DNA from 2 places in the Herbaspirillum sp. C7C8 genome. Region 2 is predicted to be linked to the other one. Evidence: predicted binding sites of a transcription regulator. Region 2 holds the regulator's gene; the other holds the start of a gene.
The links. Region 2 encodes sigma-54, which starts transcription at its own class of promoters, with help from an activator protein. Its sites were predicted from a motif close to TGGCANGNAANCTGCTTT; they were not measured.
Positions count from the first base shown of each region.

Region 1: the regulator sigma-54 is predicted to act here: its motif matches at 4,339-4,356, upstream of HWE01_RS06255 (nitrate regulatory protein).

Region 1 is NZ_JABXGG010000003.1:360,088-367,611, reverse strand. Features, by position in the region: gene uca (urea carboxylase) at 1-1,605, shown strand, start outside; gene atzF (allophanate hydrolase) at 1,602-3,017, shown strand; gene HWE01_RS06255 (nitrate regulatory protein) at 3,043-4,302, opposite strand; gene HWE01_RS06250 (YitT family protein) at 4,409-5,086, opposite strand; gene HWE01_RS06245 (LysR family transcriptional regulator) at 5,329-6,210, opposite strand; gene HWE01_RS06240 (amidohydrolase family protein) at 6,338-7,285, shown strand; gene HWE01_RS06235 (MFS transporter) at 7,297-7,524, shown strand, end outside.
Region 2 is NZ_JABXGG010000011.1:101,899-109,422, forward strand. Features, by position in the region: gene mdeB (alpha-ketoglutarate dehydrogenase) at 1-2,386, shown strand, start outside; gene HWE01_RS14375 (SDR family oxidoreductase) at 2,552-3,310, shown strand; gene HWE01_RS14380 (UbiX family flavin prenyltransferase) at 3,481-4,083, opposite strand; gene grxD (Grx4 family monothiol glutaredoxin) at 4,109-4,420, opposite strand; gene hpf (ribosome hibernation-promoting factor, HPF/YfiA family) at 4,795-5,157, opposite strand; gene HWE01_RS14395 (RNA polymerase factor sigma-54) at 5,311-6,801, opposite strand; gene lptB (LPS export ABC transporter ATP-binding protein) at 6,901-7,524, opposite strand, start outside.

The DNA.
Region 1 (7,524 bases), on a different contig from region 2:
CGCCTGATCGGTCCCAAGCCGGAATGGGTGCGCGACAGCGGTGGCGAAGCCGGCCTGCATCCCTCCAACATTCATGACAATCCCTATGCCGTCGGTGCCGTCGATTTCACGGGCGACATGCCGGTCATCCTCGGACCGGATGGCCCCAGCCTGGGCGGCTTCGTCTGCCCGGTCACGGTGATCGAGGCCGATCTCTGGCAGATTGGCCAGCTCAAGGCCGGTGACAAGCTACGCTTCGTTCCGGTGGAGGTGAGCACTGCACGCCGCATCGCCCTGGCCGCACAAGCCGCTATCACCAGCCTGCAGCCGCAGCCGGTGGACTGGTCGCCGGCACCGCTGGCCTCGCCCGTCGTGCTGGACCTGGGACAGGATGAACACCGTCTGGTGGCGCGTCTGTCGGGCGATGCCAATCTGCTGCTGGAAGTGGGCAGCCCGCAACTGGACCTGGTGCTGCGCTTCCGCGTGCATGCCCTGATCGCGGCCTTGGAAGAACAGCATCTTCCCGGGGTGATCGATCTCACGCCCGGCATCCGCTCGCTGCAGGTGCACTACCAGCCGGAAGCCTTGCCCTTGTCGACCTTGCTGGAGACCATCGCCGGATTGTGGGATGCCGTCTGCGCCCGCCAGAACCTGACGGTGGCCTCGCGTATCGTGCACCTGCCTTTGTCCTGGGACGACCCGGCCTGTCAGCTCGCCATCGAGAAATACATGACCACCGTGCGCAAGGATGCACCGTGGTGCCCCAGCAATCTTGAATTCATCCGCCGCATCAACGACCTCAAGGATATCGGCGCGGTGCGCCAGACCGTGTTCGATGCCAGCTATCTGGTCATGGGACTGGGCGATGTCTATCTGGGCGCGCCGGTGGCTACGCCGCTGGACCCGCGTCATCGCCTGGTCACGACCAAGTACAACCCGGCGCGCACCTGGACTGCCGAGAACTCGGTAGGTATCGGCGGTGCCTATATGTGCATCTATGGCATGGAAGGACCGGGCGGTTACCAGTTCGTGGGCCGCACCCTGCAGATGTGGAACCGCTATCGCGAAGTCGCGGCCTTCCGGGGCAAGCCCTGGCTGTTGCGCTTCTTCGACCAGATCCGTTTCTATCCGGTCACGGCCGAAGAATTGCAGACCATCCGCCGCGACTTCCCGCTGGGCCGCTTCGAGGTCGGCATCGAGGAGACGCGACTGGATCTGGCGCACTACCAGGATTTTCTGCAACGCGAAGCCGAGGGTATCGCTGCCTTCCGCCAGCATCAGCAAGCAGCCTTCGATGCCGAGCGCCAGCGCTGGATCGCCAACGGCCAGGCCGACTACGAGAGCGAGGAAGGCAGTGCTCTCATGCAGGAAGACCAACCCCTGCAGGCGGGACAACTGGCCGTGGATGCGCCCATTGCCGGCAACCTGTGGCAGGTCAAGGTCAGTCCCGGCCAGCGGGTGGCGCAGGGTGAACTGCTGATGATTCTGGAATCGATGAAGATGGAAATCAACATCGCCGCCCCCGAAGCCGGCATCGTCGCCGAAGTACGGGTGCAGCCGGGCAGTCCGGTACGTGCGGGACAGTGCGTGCTGGTCATGGAAGAGATTGAACAGGAGGCCGCATGATCCATCCTTTCGACTTGCGCATCGATGCGCTCACGGCGGCCTATCGTGATGGCAGCCTGTCCCCGCGCACCGTGATCGGCCGCCTGCGTGAGCGTGCCATCGCACTCAATGCGCAATACCGGCTCTACCTCCACCTGTTGAGCGAGGAAGAGATCGAGCCCTACCTGCAGGCGCTGGAACGGCAATCCCCGCACAGCCTGCCGCTGTATGGTGTGCCCTTCTCGATCAAGGACAACATCGACCTGGCGGGTATTGCGACCACGGCGGCCTGTCCGGCCTTCAGCTACGTACCACGCGAGAGTGCCACCCTGGTAGCGCAACTGATCGCGCTCGGTGCGGTGCCGATGGGCAAATGCAATCTGGATCAGTTCGCCACCGGTCTCAACGGCACCCGTTCGCCCTATGGCGCCTGCCGCAACAGCGTGCATCCGGATTATCCTTCCGGCGGTTCGTCCTCCGGTTCATCGCTGGCGGTGGCATTGGGTTTGAGCAGCTTTGCATTGGGCACTGACACGGCCGGCAGTGGCCGCGTCCCTGCCGCCCTGAACAATCTGGTCGGACTGAAGGCGACCAAGGGACTGCTCTCCACCGCCGGGGTAGTTCCCGCCTGCCGTACGCTGGATTGCGTGACCTTCTTCACCGCCACGGCAGCCGAAGCCAGTCAACTGCTGGCGCTGTGCACGCAATCAGGAGAGCCCGACGAGCGCGACGAATACAGCCGGGCCAACCTGCCGCACAATGATGCAGCGGCCTTCCAGGCGCCACGCGAGGGCTTGCGCGTGGGAGTACCGCGTCAGCTGGAATTCCTCGGCTGCAGCGAGAGTCCGGTCCTGTTCGTGGAAGCGCTGGGACAACTGGAGGCCATCGGCGGCGTACCCGTGTCCATCGATTTCAGCCCCTTTCTGGAGGCAGCGCGCCTGCTCTACGAAGGTCCGTGGGTGGCCGAGCGCTACAGCACCATCGAAGCGCTGTTGCAGGAACGGCCTGAGGAGATCCTGCCGGTGATTCGCGACGTGCTGCGCAAGGCACCGCAGTACAGCGCCGTCGATACCTTCCGCGCACAATATCGCCTGCAGCAACTGAAGGTGCAATGCGACCGCATCCTCAGCACTGTCGATTGCGTGGTCACGCCTGCCTATCCGCGTCCGGTGACCCTGGAGGAATTGCACGAGCAGCCGGTGCAGCGCAATTCGGATCTGGGCTGGTACACCAATTTCATGAACATGCTGGACTACGCGGCCGTCGCCACCCCGATGAACTTCATGAAGAACGGACTGCCCTGGGGCATCACGGTATTCGGCCCGGCCTTCACCGACCAGGCACTGCTGGGCGTGGCCGATGCCTTGCAGCGCGCACATGGACGGCCACTGGTCGGACAGCGGCAGATCGAAAACCGCCTGCTGGCGGCGTGAGTAACCGGGGAGGGCGGACGCCTGGTCAGGCGTCCGGCAGGATTTCGGTCAGCGAGAGAATGGCCTGCGCCACTTCGGCGATGCGCCGGTTCTGGTTCATGGCGTGTTTGCGCAGCAGGCGATAGGCGGCTTCTTCGTTGAGGCCCTGCTTCATCATCAGCACACCCTTGGCCCGCTCGATGAGCTTGCGTTCTTCCAGGCTCTCGCGCACGGTGGCCAGTTCCTGGGTCAGGTTCTGCAGGCGCTCGGACTGGGTGCGCAGGATGTCGACGATGGAGTGGGTCAGGTGCGGCCCCACCCCGGTACGCAGCGATTGCTCCGGCAGCGCCTGGTCTTCCAGGCTGGAGGGGAAGGCGACCAGCGGGGCCAATGGATCGAGTGCATCATCCTGGCTGAAGAGCTGGCCCTGGTGGTCCAGTTCCTTCTGCAATTCGGCGATCTTGTCCCTGCATTGCGACTGCAGGTAGTTGGCCAGATGGATCTCGACCCGGTGCAGGCCATCCATGCGGGTGGAGCAGCACTGGTACCAGGCATCGGCCAGTTCGGGATCGAGCGGACGGCCATGCGCGGTGAGCAGCTTGCGACGCAGCCTTTCCAGATCGGCCAGCGGCAGGGTGGCCTGCATGGCGCTCCACTCGTTGCGGAAACCTTCGGCGAAGGATTCGAAACGACGCAGGGCCTGTTCCTGCATCTCGATCTGGGTTTCGATGGTCTGTTCCTGTTCGCGCGTGATCTTGCCCATGGCAAACGCGGCAGCACCGGCGGCCCGTTCGCGTCCGGCAAATTCCTTGCCCTGCATCAGGTTGAACAGCGCCACCAGCAGACGCGATATCTCGGGGTCCACGGCCACGTCGGCCGCTTCAAACACCAGCGCCAGCAGGGCGCCCACCACCGTCTTGAAACGCTCGTAGCTGGCGCTCGGGGTACAGGTGAGGGCCACCACATCGGCGCGCAGCTTGGGCAGCCCGTCCAGTGCATGCAGGGCGAAGGCGATGCGGGTGTAGAGACGCGCGCCATTGGAGAGAGCGTTGTCGTGCTCGGTGGATTCCAGCCAGGTATCGAATTCACACCGTGCCGCCTGGCTCGCCGCTACGCGCTCCTGGCACTCCTGCGCATCCCGCTCGCCGCGCGAGCCGAGATAGATGTTGGAGACCCCGCGTTCCTGCTGCAGGCAATGAATCAGCTTGCCCACGGTGAGTACCAGCTGGCAGGTGCGAGCCAGGCGTTGCAGTTCCTCCACTTCGCAGCGGCGGGCGGTGATCAGGTAGTTCAGGACTTGGCTCATGGACGGCAGGACGAAGAATCAGGGAGACCCTCAGCGCCAGCAAGTTTCATGCAATGGCGCTGCATCCCCGGATTGTAATGGAATCGACTTGCCCGGCATCCGCTCCCTAGCGGGCGATATACCACTCGTAGCGATGATTCCACGCCACGAACAGGTTCATCGTGATGGCGCCGATGAGCGAATAGAACACGCGATCCATCGGCAGGAACAGGGCCGCCGTCGCAAACAGCGCCAGGTCAAAGCCCATCAGAAGCCAGCCGGCCTTGAAGCCGGTGCGTTCCTGCACGTAGGTGGCCAGGATGCTCATGCCGCCGCAGCTGGCCTGGTGGCGGAACAGCCCGATCAGGCCGATGCCCACGCACAGTCCGGCCAGCACTGCCCCGACGGCGGGATCGAGGTGGCTGTAGCTGATGTAGTTGCCGGCTACGTTGGTCAGTACCGAGACTGCCGTGACGGCGGCCAGGGTGCGCCAGGTGAAGGCGGCGCCCATGCGCAGGGCGGCCAGCAGGTAGAAGGGCAGGTTGATGAGGGTAAAGGCCATGCCGAAGCTGATGCCGGTGGCATAGGTCACCAGGAAGGCCACACCGGCGATCTGACCGATGATCAGGCCCAGGCTGTGCAGCATGGACATGCCGAAGGCGATCATCACCACACCGAAGAGCTGGCCTTGCAGGTTGTCGATCCAGCTGTGGCGCACGGCAGGTAGGGCCGCGGTACTGGCACGTGCGGCGGGCGCAGCGGCAATGGGCGAGGAGGGCGAGGAATCCGCAGTGGAAGTCGTCATGGCAATACCAATCATCAATCGTGGATAACGAACGCGTCACGTCGCTGGCCAGGTCGGCGGGTAAGCCGGTGCAGCCAACGGTGTGCAGCTGCCTTCAATCGTCGACAGCCGCCGCTGGGGCGCATGGTAATGGATTTGTTGCAGTGCGGCGAGAGTCGGATGAGACGGCGCGGCGCCGCTGCAACACTTCTCGGCAAGCAGGAAATGTGCCAGAACCTGAATTTTCGGAAGGGCTGGAAATGTCAGTCCAGCGAAGTGCCGCGAATGATCTTGATGAGCCTCAGTGCCGCCGGCGAGAGATAGGTATCGCGCCGGTAGGTCAGTCCCATCCGGCGCAGCATGGTGGTCTCCTTCAGCACCACTTCGCGCAGATGGCCGCGCCCGGCCAGCAGGTTCAGCTTGGAGGCAAAGCCCAGCAGGTTGCTGCGCTCGATGAGCGGCATGATCATGTTCAGCACGGTCGGGGTGATCTGGACCGTGGGGCGGGGGAGGTGATGGCGGTCGAACACGTTGTCCAGCCACTGGCGGCTCAGGACCGATTGCGCGGGCAGCACCCATTGATAGTCCAGCAGGTGGCGCAGCTTGATCTTCCTGTCGAAGACCGGATGATTCGGACTGGCCATGACGACCATCTCGTCGCGCATGATCTCTTCGGTATGGAAGACTTCGTCATCCTGGATCATCGGCCCCAGCACCACATCCAGTTCTCCCGCCTTCAATCCCTCCAGCAGGGCATCGTTCATGGAGACCTTCAGATCGATCGTGACCTTCTCCGCCTCTGCCAGCAACTGCTGGCAGATGCCCGGCAGGATGTGCTCGGCCAGGGTGGGGATACAGCCCAGGCGGATGTTGCCCTCGCGCCCGTGGGCATAGTCGCCGATCTCGCGGGCGGTCTCGTCCATCATCAGGCTGATGCGCCGCGCGCGGTTGAGCAGGGCCTCACCCACCGCGGTCAGGCGGATGCCGCGCCCCACGCGTTCGAACAGCGGTGCACCCAGTTGTTCTTCCAGGCGATCAATACATTTGGTCAGCGCCGGCTGTGTCTTGTAGAGCCGTTCGGCAGCCCGTCCCACATGCCCTTCCTCGGCGATGACGGCAAAATACTTGAGATCACGGAAGTCCATGATTCATTCCTGAAAGTTATGAATTCAAAAATAAAAGCAAATATACATTAAATATTCCCGCACGTAGACTGCCCTCCAAACAAGAACACTCGCCCTCGGCGGTGACGACAACATGGAGACCAGTACGATGCAAGACTTTCCTTCCCGGCGCCATTTCCTGCGGCGCAGCGCGCACCTCGCGCTTGGCCTCGGGGCCGCGACATACCTGCCGCTGGCGCTGGCGCAATCCGAAACCTATGCCCATTCCTCCGGCAGCGAACACGCCGCCAGCCGTCTGCCGGCCGATGCCTGCGACTGTCACATGCACATCTACGACCCGCGCTTCGCATGGGCGCCCGGCGCCAAACTGCTGCATGCGCCGGCCACCGTGGCCATGTATCGTCATCTGCAACAGCGACTGGGTACGACGCGCAACGTCGTGGTGACCCCTTCGGCTTATGGCGTGGACAACAGCTGTATGCTCGACGCGCTGGCACAACTGGGCAATGTCGCCCGTGGCGTGGCCGTGGTCAATGACCAGGTCAGCGACGCCGAACTGCAGCGCCTGCATCACGCCGGAGTGCGCGGACTGCGCTTCAACCTGGCGCTGGGGTCGGTCACCAGCGTTGCGATGATGGAGCCGCTGGCACGCCGTGTGGCGCCGCTGGGCTGGCATCTTCAGGTCAACATGCCCAATGAGGTCCTGCTGAACAACCGTGCGCTGCTATCGAAGCTCCCGGTGCCTCTGGTGTTCGACCACTTCGCCCGCATTCCCCTGCAGGCCGGCCCGACCCATCCGGTATTCGATTTCGTCACCGGCTTGATGCGCGAGCAGCGCGCCAGCGTCAAGCTCTCCGGCGCCTATCTCCACAGCAAGCGTGGCGCCCCCGATTACGAGGACGTCGCACCATTGGCGCGCGCCCTGCTGCAAGTGGCGCCGTCCCAGCTGGTGTGGGGCAGCGACTGGCCGCATCCGACCGAGCAACACAAGCCCGACGATGCACGCCTGCTCGATGTCATGACGGCCTGGCTGGGTTCGGACGCGATGGTGCGTACCGTGCTGGTCGACAACCCCACTCGCCTTTACCAATTCTGACGGAGTCGCCCATGTCGCAGGTTTCCATCTCTCCCGCAGCAGCGGCTGTGGCTACACCCGTCGTCAGTGAAGAGGCCATCATGAAGAAGGTGTTGCGCCGTCTCATTCCCTTCATTCTGTTGTGCTACGTGGTCAGCTACCTCGATCGCATCAACGTCGGTTTCGCCGCGCTGACCATGAACAAGGATCTGGGCCTGACACCGTCGCAGTTCGGTCTGGGGGCGGGGCTGTTCTTCATC
Region 2 (7,524 bases):
GGCCATGGTGGTGCGCGCCAACCGCGCCTATGGCGAACTGGGCGGGCATATCGCCAGCTATGCCTCGGCGGCGGACCTCTTCGAGGTCGGCTTCAACCACTTCTTCCGCGCCCGCGATGCGCAATTCGCGGGCGATGTCGTCTACTTCCAGCCGCACTCCGCGCCCGGCATCTATGCGCGGGCCTTCCTCGAAGGCGCCCTCGCCGAAGAGGATCTGGCCTACTACCGGCGCGAGATCGAGGCCAAGCGGGTGGGGCGCCAGGGTCTGTCGTCCTATCCGCATCCCTGGCTGATGCCGCAGTTCTGGCAGTTCCCGACCGGTTCCATGGGCATCGGCCCCATCAATGCCATCTACCAGGCGCGCTTTTTGCGCTACATGGAGCATCGCGGCCTGTTGCAGGATCAGGGGCGCAAGGTGTGGGGCGTCTTCGGCGATGGCGAGATGGACGAGCCCGAATCGCTGGCCGCGCTCTCGCTGGCCTCGCGCGAGAAGCTGGACAATCTGATCTTCGTGGTCAACTGCAACCTGCAGCGGCTCGATGGGCCGGTGCGCGGCAATGGTCATATCGTCGATGAACTGGAGACGCTCTTTGCCGGTGCCGGCTGGAACGTCATCAAGCTCTTGTGGGGCTCGGACTGGGATGGGTTGTTTGCGCGTGACCGGGACGGCGAACTGGTCGATGCCTTGAATCGTACGGTGGACGGGCAGTTGCAGACCTTCGCCGCCAATGATGGTGCTTTCAATCGCCAGCATTTCTTCGGCCAGACGCCGGGCACGCGCGCCATCGGCGCCACGCTCACCGATGAGGAAATCAATCGCCTGCGTCGCGGTGGCCATGACATGAAGAAGATCTTCTCGGCCTACCAGGCGGCGGCCAGCCATCGTGGCCAGCCCACGGTGATTCTGGCGCAGACCAAGAAGGGCTACGGCATGGGCGCGGCGGGCGAAGGCAAGATGACCACACACCAGCAGAAGAAGCTGGATGAAGAAAGCCTGCTGCAGTTCCGCGACCGCTTCAAGCTGCCGCTCACTGATGATCAATGCCGTGAGCTGGCCTTCTACAAGCCGGCCGATGACAGTCCGGAGATGAAGCACCTGCATGCCCGTCGCGCCGCGCTCGGCGGGTATCTGCCGCGCCGCCAGGCCGGGCAGGCAGGGCGCGCGGTGCCGCCGCTGGAGGCGCACGCCCGGTTCGCGCTGGAGGCCGACGGCAAGGAGATGTCCTCCACCATGGCGCTGGTGCGTCAGCTCGGCAATCTGTTGAAGGACAAGGATTTCGGCCAGTATGTCGTGCCCATCGTGGCCGATGAGGCGCGCACCTTCGGCATGGCCAACCTGTTCCGTCAGGTCGGCATCTATTCGTCGCAAGGGCAGTTGTATGAGCCGGAGGATATCGGTTCCATCCTCTACTATCGCGAAGCGAAAGATGGACAGATTCTGGAGGAGGGCATCACCGAGGCCGGCGCGATTTCTTCCTGGACCGCAGCGGCCACTGCCTACTCGGTGCATGGCACGCCGATGCTGCCCTTCTACATCTACTACTCGATGTTCGGTTTCCAGCGCATCGGCGATCTGATCTGGGCCGCTGCAGACCAGCGGGCGCGCGGCTTCCTGATCGGGGCTACCTCGGGGCGCACCACACTGGGCGGCGAGGGCCTGCAGCATCAGGATGGCAACAGCCTGGTGACGGCAGCGTCGATTCCCAACTGTGTTTCGTACGACCCGGCCTATGCGTATGAGCTGGCGGTGATCCTGGATGAGGGCATGCGCCGCATGATGGAACGCGGTGATGACGTGTTCTACTACATCACTGTCACCAACGAGAACGAGGCTCAGCCCAGTCTGCCGGACGGCGTGCAGGAGGGGATCCTGCGCGGTTTTTACTGCCTGGGTAGCAAGGCGGGTGCGCAGGTGCGCTTGCTGGGCTCGGGCCCCATTCTCAAGGAGGCCGTGGCCGCAGCGGCGCTGCTGCAGCAGCACTGGCAGATCGAGGCCGAGGTGTGGAGCGTGACCAGCTATACCGAGCTGGCACGTGATGGCGTGGCGACGCAACGTGCCCAGCGCCTGTCGGCCAGCCCGGCCCAGCCCTATGTAACGGCGCAATTGCAAGGCAGCGCAGCGCCGGTGATTGCGGTGAGCGATTACATCCGCAGCTTGCCCGAGAGCATCCGCGCGTTCGTGCCGGCGCCGTATGTGACCTTGGGTACGGACGGGTTTGGTCGCAGCGATACGCGGGTGAATCTGCGTGACTTCTTCGAGATCGATGCGCGCTGGATTGCGTATACGGCCTTGTGTGAAGTGTGGGGGGAGGATCGTGCGCGCTTGGAAGACGCGGCGCGGACCTTGGGTATCGATACCGGCAAGCCCCTGTCTTCCACAGTATGAAGCGTGAGAGGCAACAGATGAATGCCGGGCCGCCGGATTGAAAATCTCTCATCTGGCGCGACCCCGTGTTTGCTATAGTGAAAACCGCCCGTGCATCACGGGCGGTTTTTTATTGCGCCGTGATGCGCATCGTCCATGACATACCGTGAGTGAGGAGTACACACGATGGCTGCACCCAAACGTATTGCGCTGGTGACCGGCGCAGGTTCCGGCATCGGCCGGCAGATCACCCTGGCGCTGCTGCGCGAAGGCTATGGCGTGACGCTGGCCGGACGTCGCCAGGAGGCGCTGGAAGAGACGGTCAGGCTGGCCGCTGAACACGCTGCCCATGCGCTGGTGGTGGCGGCCGACGTGACTGATCCGGCGTCGGTGAAGCAGCTCTTCGCCAGGACGCGCGAACGCTTCGGGCGGCTGGACATGCTGTTCAACAATGCCGGCATCTTCGCCCCGCCGGTGTCGCTGGAAGAACTGAGCGTGGAGCAGTGGAAGGCGGCGGTGGACATCAACCTGACCGGGGTTTTCCTCTGCACCCAGGAAGCCTTCCGCATCATGAAGGAGCAGTCGCCGCGCGGTGGCCGCATCATCAACAACGGTTCGATTTCGGCGCATGCGCCGCGTCCGTTCTCGGCATCCTATACCGCGACCAAGCACGCCATCACGGGTCTGACCAAGGCCACCTCGCTGGATGGCCGCGCCTATGACATCGCCTGCGGCCAGATCGATATCGGCAATGCCTCCACCGACATGACCACCCTGATGAAGAAGGGAACGCTGCAGGCCGACGGCTCCACCAAGGTCGAGCCGACCATGGATGCCGAACACGTGGCCCGGGCCATCCTCTACATGGACAGCCTGCCGCTGGAGGCCAATGTGCAGTTCATGACCGTGATGGCGACCAAGATGCCCTATATCGGGCGGGGTTGATGGCCCTTGTTTGTTCCGAAATGAAGAAATGGCCGCAGTGATGAGCTGCGGCCATTTTTCTGAAGCGCTGAAAGGCTTGATCCTCTAGCCGATGATCAGCGCAGGACCCACGCCAATCTGAGATATTTGCAATCCGGCGTCGGAAGAGATGTTGCGGGACACGAAGAACGTCAGCCCGGATTACCCTTCATGCCCTGCCACTCCGGCGTCAACTGCATGGCAATCCCGAACATGTCCAGCACGCGCCCCAGGGTGTGATCCACCATTTCTTCCATGGACGCAGGGCGCTGGTAGAAGCCGGGCAGGGGCGGGAAGATCACGCCGCCCATTTCCGTGACTGAGGTCATGTTGCGCAGATGGGCCAGATTGAACGGGGTCTCGCGCACCATCAGCACCAGTCGGCGGCGTTCCTTGAGCACCACATCGGCTGCACGGGTGATGAGATTGTCGGAGAGGCCATGCGCCACGGCGGCCAGGGTCTTCATCGAACAGGGCGCCACCACCATGCCGGCAGAGGCGAACGAGCCACTGGCGATGCACGCGCCGACATCGCGCACGTTGTGCACCACATCGGCCAGCGCTTCCACATCCTTGCGCCGCATGTCCAGTTCCTGGTGCAGATTGAGCACGCCGGCTTCGGAGACCATCAGATGCGTCTCCACCTGACCATGCTTGCGCAGGTGTTCCAGCAGCCGGACACCATAGATGGCCCCGGTGGCCCCGGTGATCGCAACGATCAGGCGCTGGCGGGGCTGACTGGAAGAAGCACTCATGCGCGCTCTACGGGGCAGGGCAGACTCAGCCCTTGATCAGGGTCTGCAGCTCGCCCGAGGCGTACATCTCGCTCATGATGTCGGAGCCACCGACGAATTCGCCCTTCACGTACAGCTGGGGAATGGTCGGCCAGTTCGAGTATTCCTTGATGCCCTGGCGCACGTCGGGGCTTTCCAGCACGTTGACGGTGACGATGTTCTCGGCGCCGCTGGCCTTGAGCAGCTGGATGGCCTTGCCGGAAAAGCCGCATTGCGGGAACTGCGCGGTGCCCTTCATGAACAGCACCACAGGGTTTTGGGTCACGGTTTCTTTGATCCAGGATTGGACGTCGCTCATGGCTGTGCCTTTAAAAATGGGATTGCCCGACATTATAGGGAAAAGCCGGCAGGCGCGTTGAAATCGGCAGCACGCCATTCGTCCGTCTGAGCCGGCGGGAAATTGCATCAGGGAAATGATTTATATCGTATGCAGTTTCTTCTGGGCAGCAGATGAGGGTGCTGCGCAAGACATTCAAGCAGAGCGATGAACAATGTTCACTGCGGTTTTGCCGGGAAGTTGCCCGGCGTAATGATTTATATGTTTTTCACAGGCATCGCCGATGCTGTGGCCCCAATGAAAAAGGGCGCTTGCGCGCCCCTTCCTCGTGAAATCCGGCTGGCTTTCTCAGCAGCCCTGCAGGCTGCGAGGTGGCTTGCCGTTGGTGTCCTGGCTTATGCCGCTCCGGCTACCGCATCCTCGGGCGTGTCGTCCGGCAGGCGCTTGGCAATGGAGTGATGCTCCTGCAACTTGTCCTTGTGCTTGATGACCTGGCGATCGAGCTTGTCGATCAGGGTGTCAATGGCAGCGTAGAGGTCGTGTGCGATGCTTTCCGCATGTAGATCCTTCCCCTTGATGTGGACGTTGATTTCCGCTTTTTGGCGCTTTTCCTTTTCTGTGAGTTTATCTACGCTCAGGATCACGCTGACGTCGATCACGTTGTCGAAATGGCGCTTGATACGCGAGAGCTTGCTTTGCACGTATTCCCGGATGGCGGGGGTCAGTTCGAGGTGGTGTCCACTGATGGTCAGATTCATACAAGACTCCTATCGTGAAGTCACTGGAGGTTCGTGCAATCGATCCTGCTGCAGCTGTACCACGGGCACGGTCTTCGTGTCGGATGGCGTGGGCATCAGTCGGGATGCTTGCCTGAACACAGCAACGGTACTGCAGAAAAACTGAGGAAAAACTCAGAGGGACTTGCGGAGATTGACTGGCGGAATCTTCAACACTTCGCGGTATTTGGCGACTGTGCGTCGCGCGACCACCATGCCTTGTTCTGCCAGCATATCCGCAATCTTGCTATCGGATAATGGGGTCTGCGGGTTTTCGGCTCCTATCAACTGTTTGATCAGCGCCCGTATCGCGGTGGAGGAAGCTTCGCCTCCGGTTTCAGTCGCGACGTGGCTACCGAAGAAGTATTTCAACTCAAACATACCATGCGGAGTGAGCATGTATTTCTGAGTCGTCACGCGAGAGATGGTGCTCTCGTGTAGACCCAGTGTATCAGCAATTTCACGCAGCACAAGGGGGCGCATGGCCACTGCACCATGGGAAAAGAAGTTTCTTTGACGTTCCACAATAGCCTGCGCGACGCGCAAAATTGTATCGAAACGTTGCCGCATGTTCTTGATGAGCCACTTGGCTTCCTGCAACTGCGAGGACAGCGAACCTTCGCCCTTGGCCTGCTTCAAGGCACTGGCGTACATCGCATTGACGCGCAGCTTGGGCATGACCTCATGGTTGAGCATGACCTGCCAGCCGTTCTTTGTCTGCTTGACAATCACGTCCGGCACCACGTAGTCCGAGGCGTCACGCGCGAATTCGGCACCCGGATGCGGACGGCACTGGCGGATCACGGCCTGGGCTTCACGCAGGTCTTCGTCATCACAATCGAGAGCCTTCTTGATCTTGTTGAAGTCGCGCTGGGCGAACAGCGGCAGGTAATCCTCAACGATCCTCAGCGCCAGCTTGCGCGTGACAAAGGGGATCTTGGGCAGGCGGCGGATCTGCAAGGCCAGGCATTCGCCGGCACTGCGCGCGCCCACGCCGGCCGGGTCCAGGCTCTGCAGCAGCTTGAGCGAAATCGACAGCTCTTCCATGTCGATACCCAGCTCTTCAGGCAGGCGCGCGAGGATGTCTTCCAGCGGTTCTTCCAGATAGCCGCTCTCGTCGAGCGCATCGGTGAGCAGTTCCAGCAGCGCACGATCGCGCAGGGTGCGCGCAGTCACGCGGATCTGTTCCAGCAGGTGTTCGCGCAGGGTCAGTTCATGGGCTTCCAGCTGCGGGCGGGCATCGTCGTCATCGGGTGACTTGCCGCTGCGGGCGACGTCATCGAAGCTCCAGTCGGCATCACCGGTGACACCGGTGTCCGGATTGTTGTCCTGGTACTCGAAGCTGGAATCGCCATCGCTGGCAGCGGGCGTCGCTTCGCCGCTGTTTTCATGAGGGGTGTCGGCCACGCCACTGGAAGGCGAACTGGAGACGGCACCGTCGGCCAGCAGACGCACCGAATTGTCGAGAGCGTCATCGAGACGCTCCAGCAGGGGATTGTCGGAGAGGATCTGTTCCAGTTCCTGGTGCAGTTCCAGCGTCGACAGTTGCAGCAGCCTGATCGACTGCTGCAGTTGCGGCGTCAATGCGAGGTGCTGCGAGGTACGTAACTGGAGCGACTGTTTCATCTGTCTTTCTGAAAGCGGCGTGGCCCGCGGGTTGCTGTGCCTGTCGTTGCGTGATGCCTGGGTGTCGGTGATGCTCGATACGTAGGGCGACTGTGCTGCTTACATGCGGAAGTGCTCGCCCAGATAGACGCGGCGTACCGACTCGTTGGCAATGATCTCTTCCGGATTGCCGCTGGCCAGCACCGTGCCCTGGTTGATGATGTAGGCGCGATCGCAGATGCCCAGCGTCTCGCGCACGTTGTGGTCGGTGATGAGCACGCCGATGCCACGCTCCTTGAGGAAGCGCACGATACGCTGGATCTCGATCACCGCAATCGGGTCGATACCGGCAAACGGTTCATCGAGCAGCACGAAGCGCGGATCGGTGGCCAGCGCGCGAGCGATCTCGACGCGTCGGCGCTCACCGCCCGACAGTGACAGGGCCTGGCTTTCGCGCAGCTTTTCGATCTGCAGTTCGTGCAGCAGGTTGTTGAGGCGGCCCTCGATTTCATCGCGCGAGAGCGGCTTGCCGTCTTCCTGGCGCAGCTCCAGCACGGCGCGGATGTTGTCTTCCACCGTCAGCTTGCGAAACACCGAGGCTTCCTGCGGCAGGTAGGATAGGCCCATGGTGGCGCGCTTGTGAATGGGCATGCGCGAAATGGGCGCGCCATCCAGGTCGATCTCGCCGCCATCGGAGGGTACCAGCCCCACGATCATGTAGAACGAGGTGGTCTTGCCGGCACC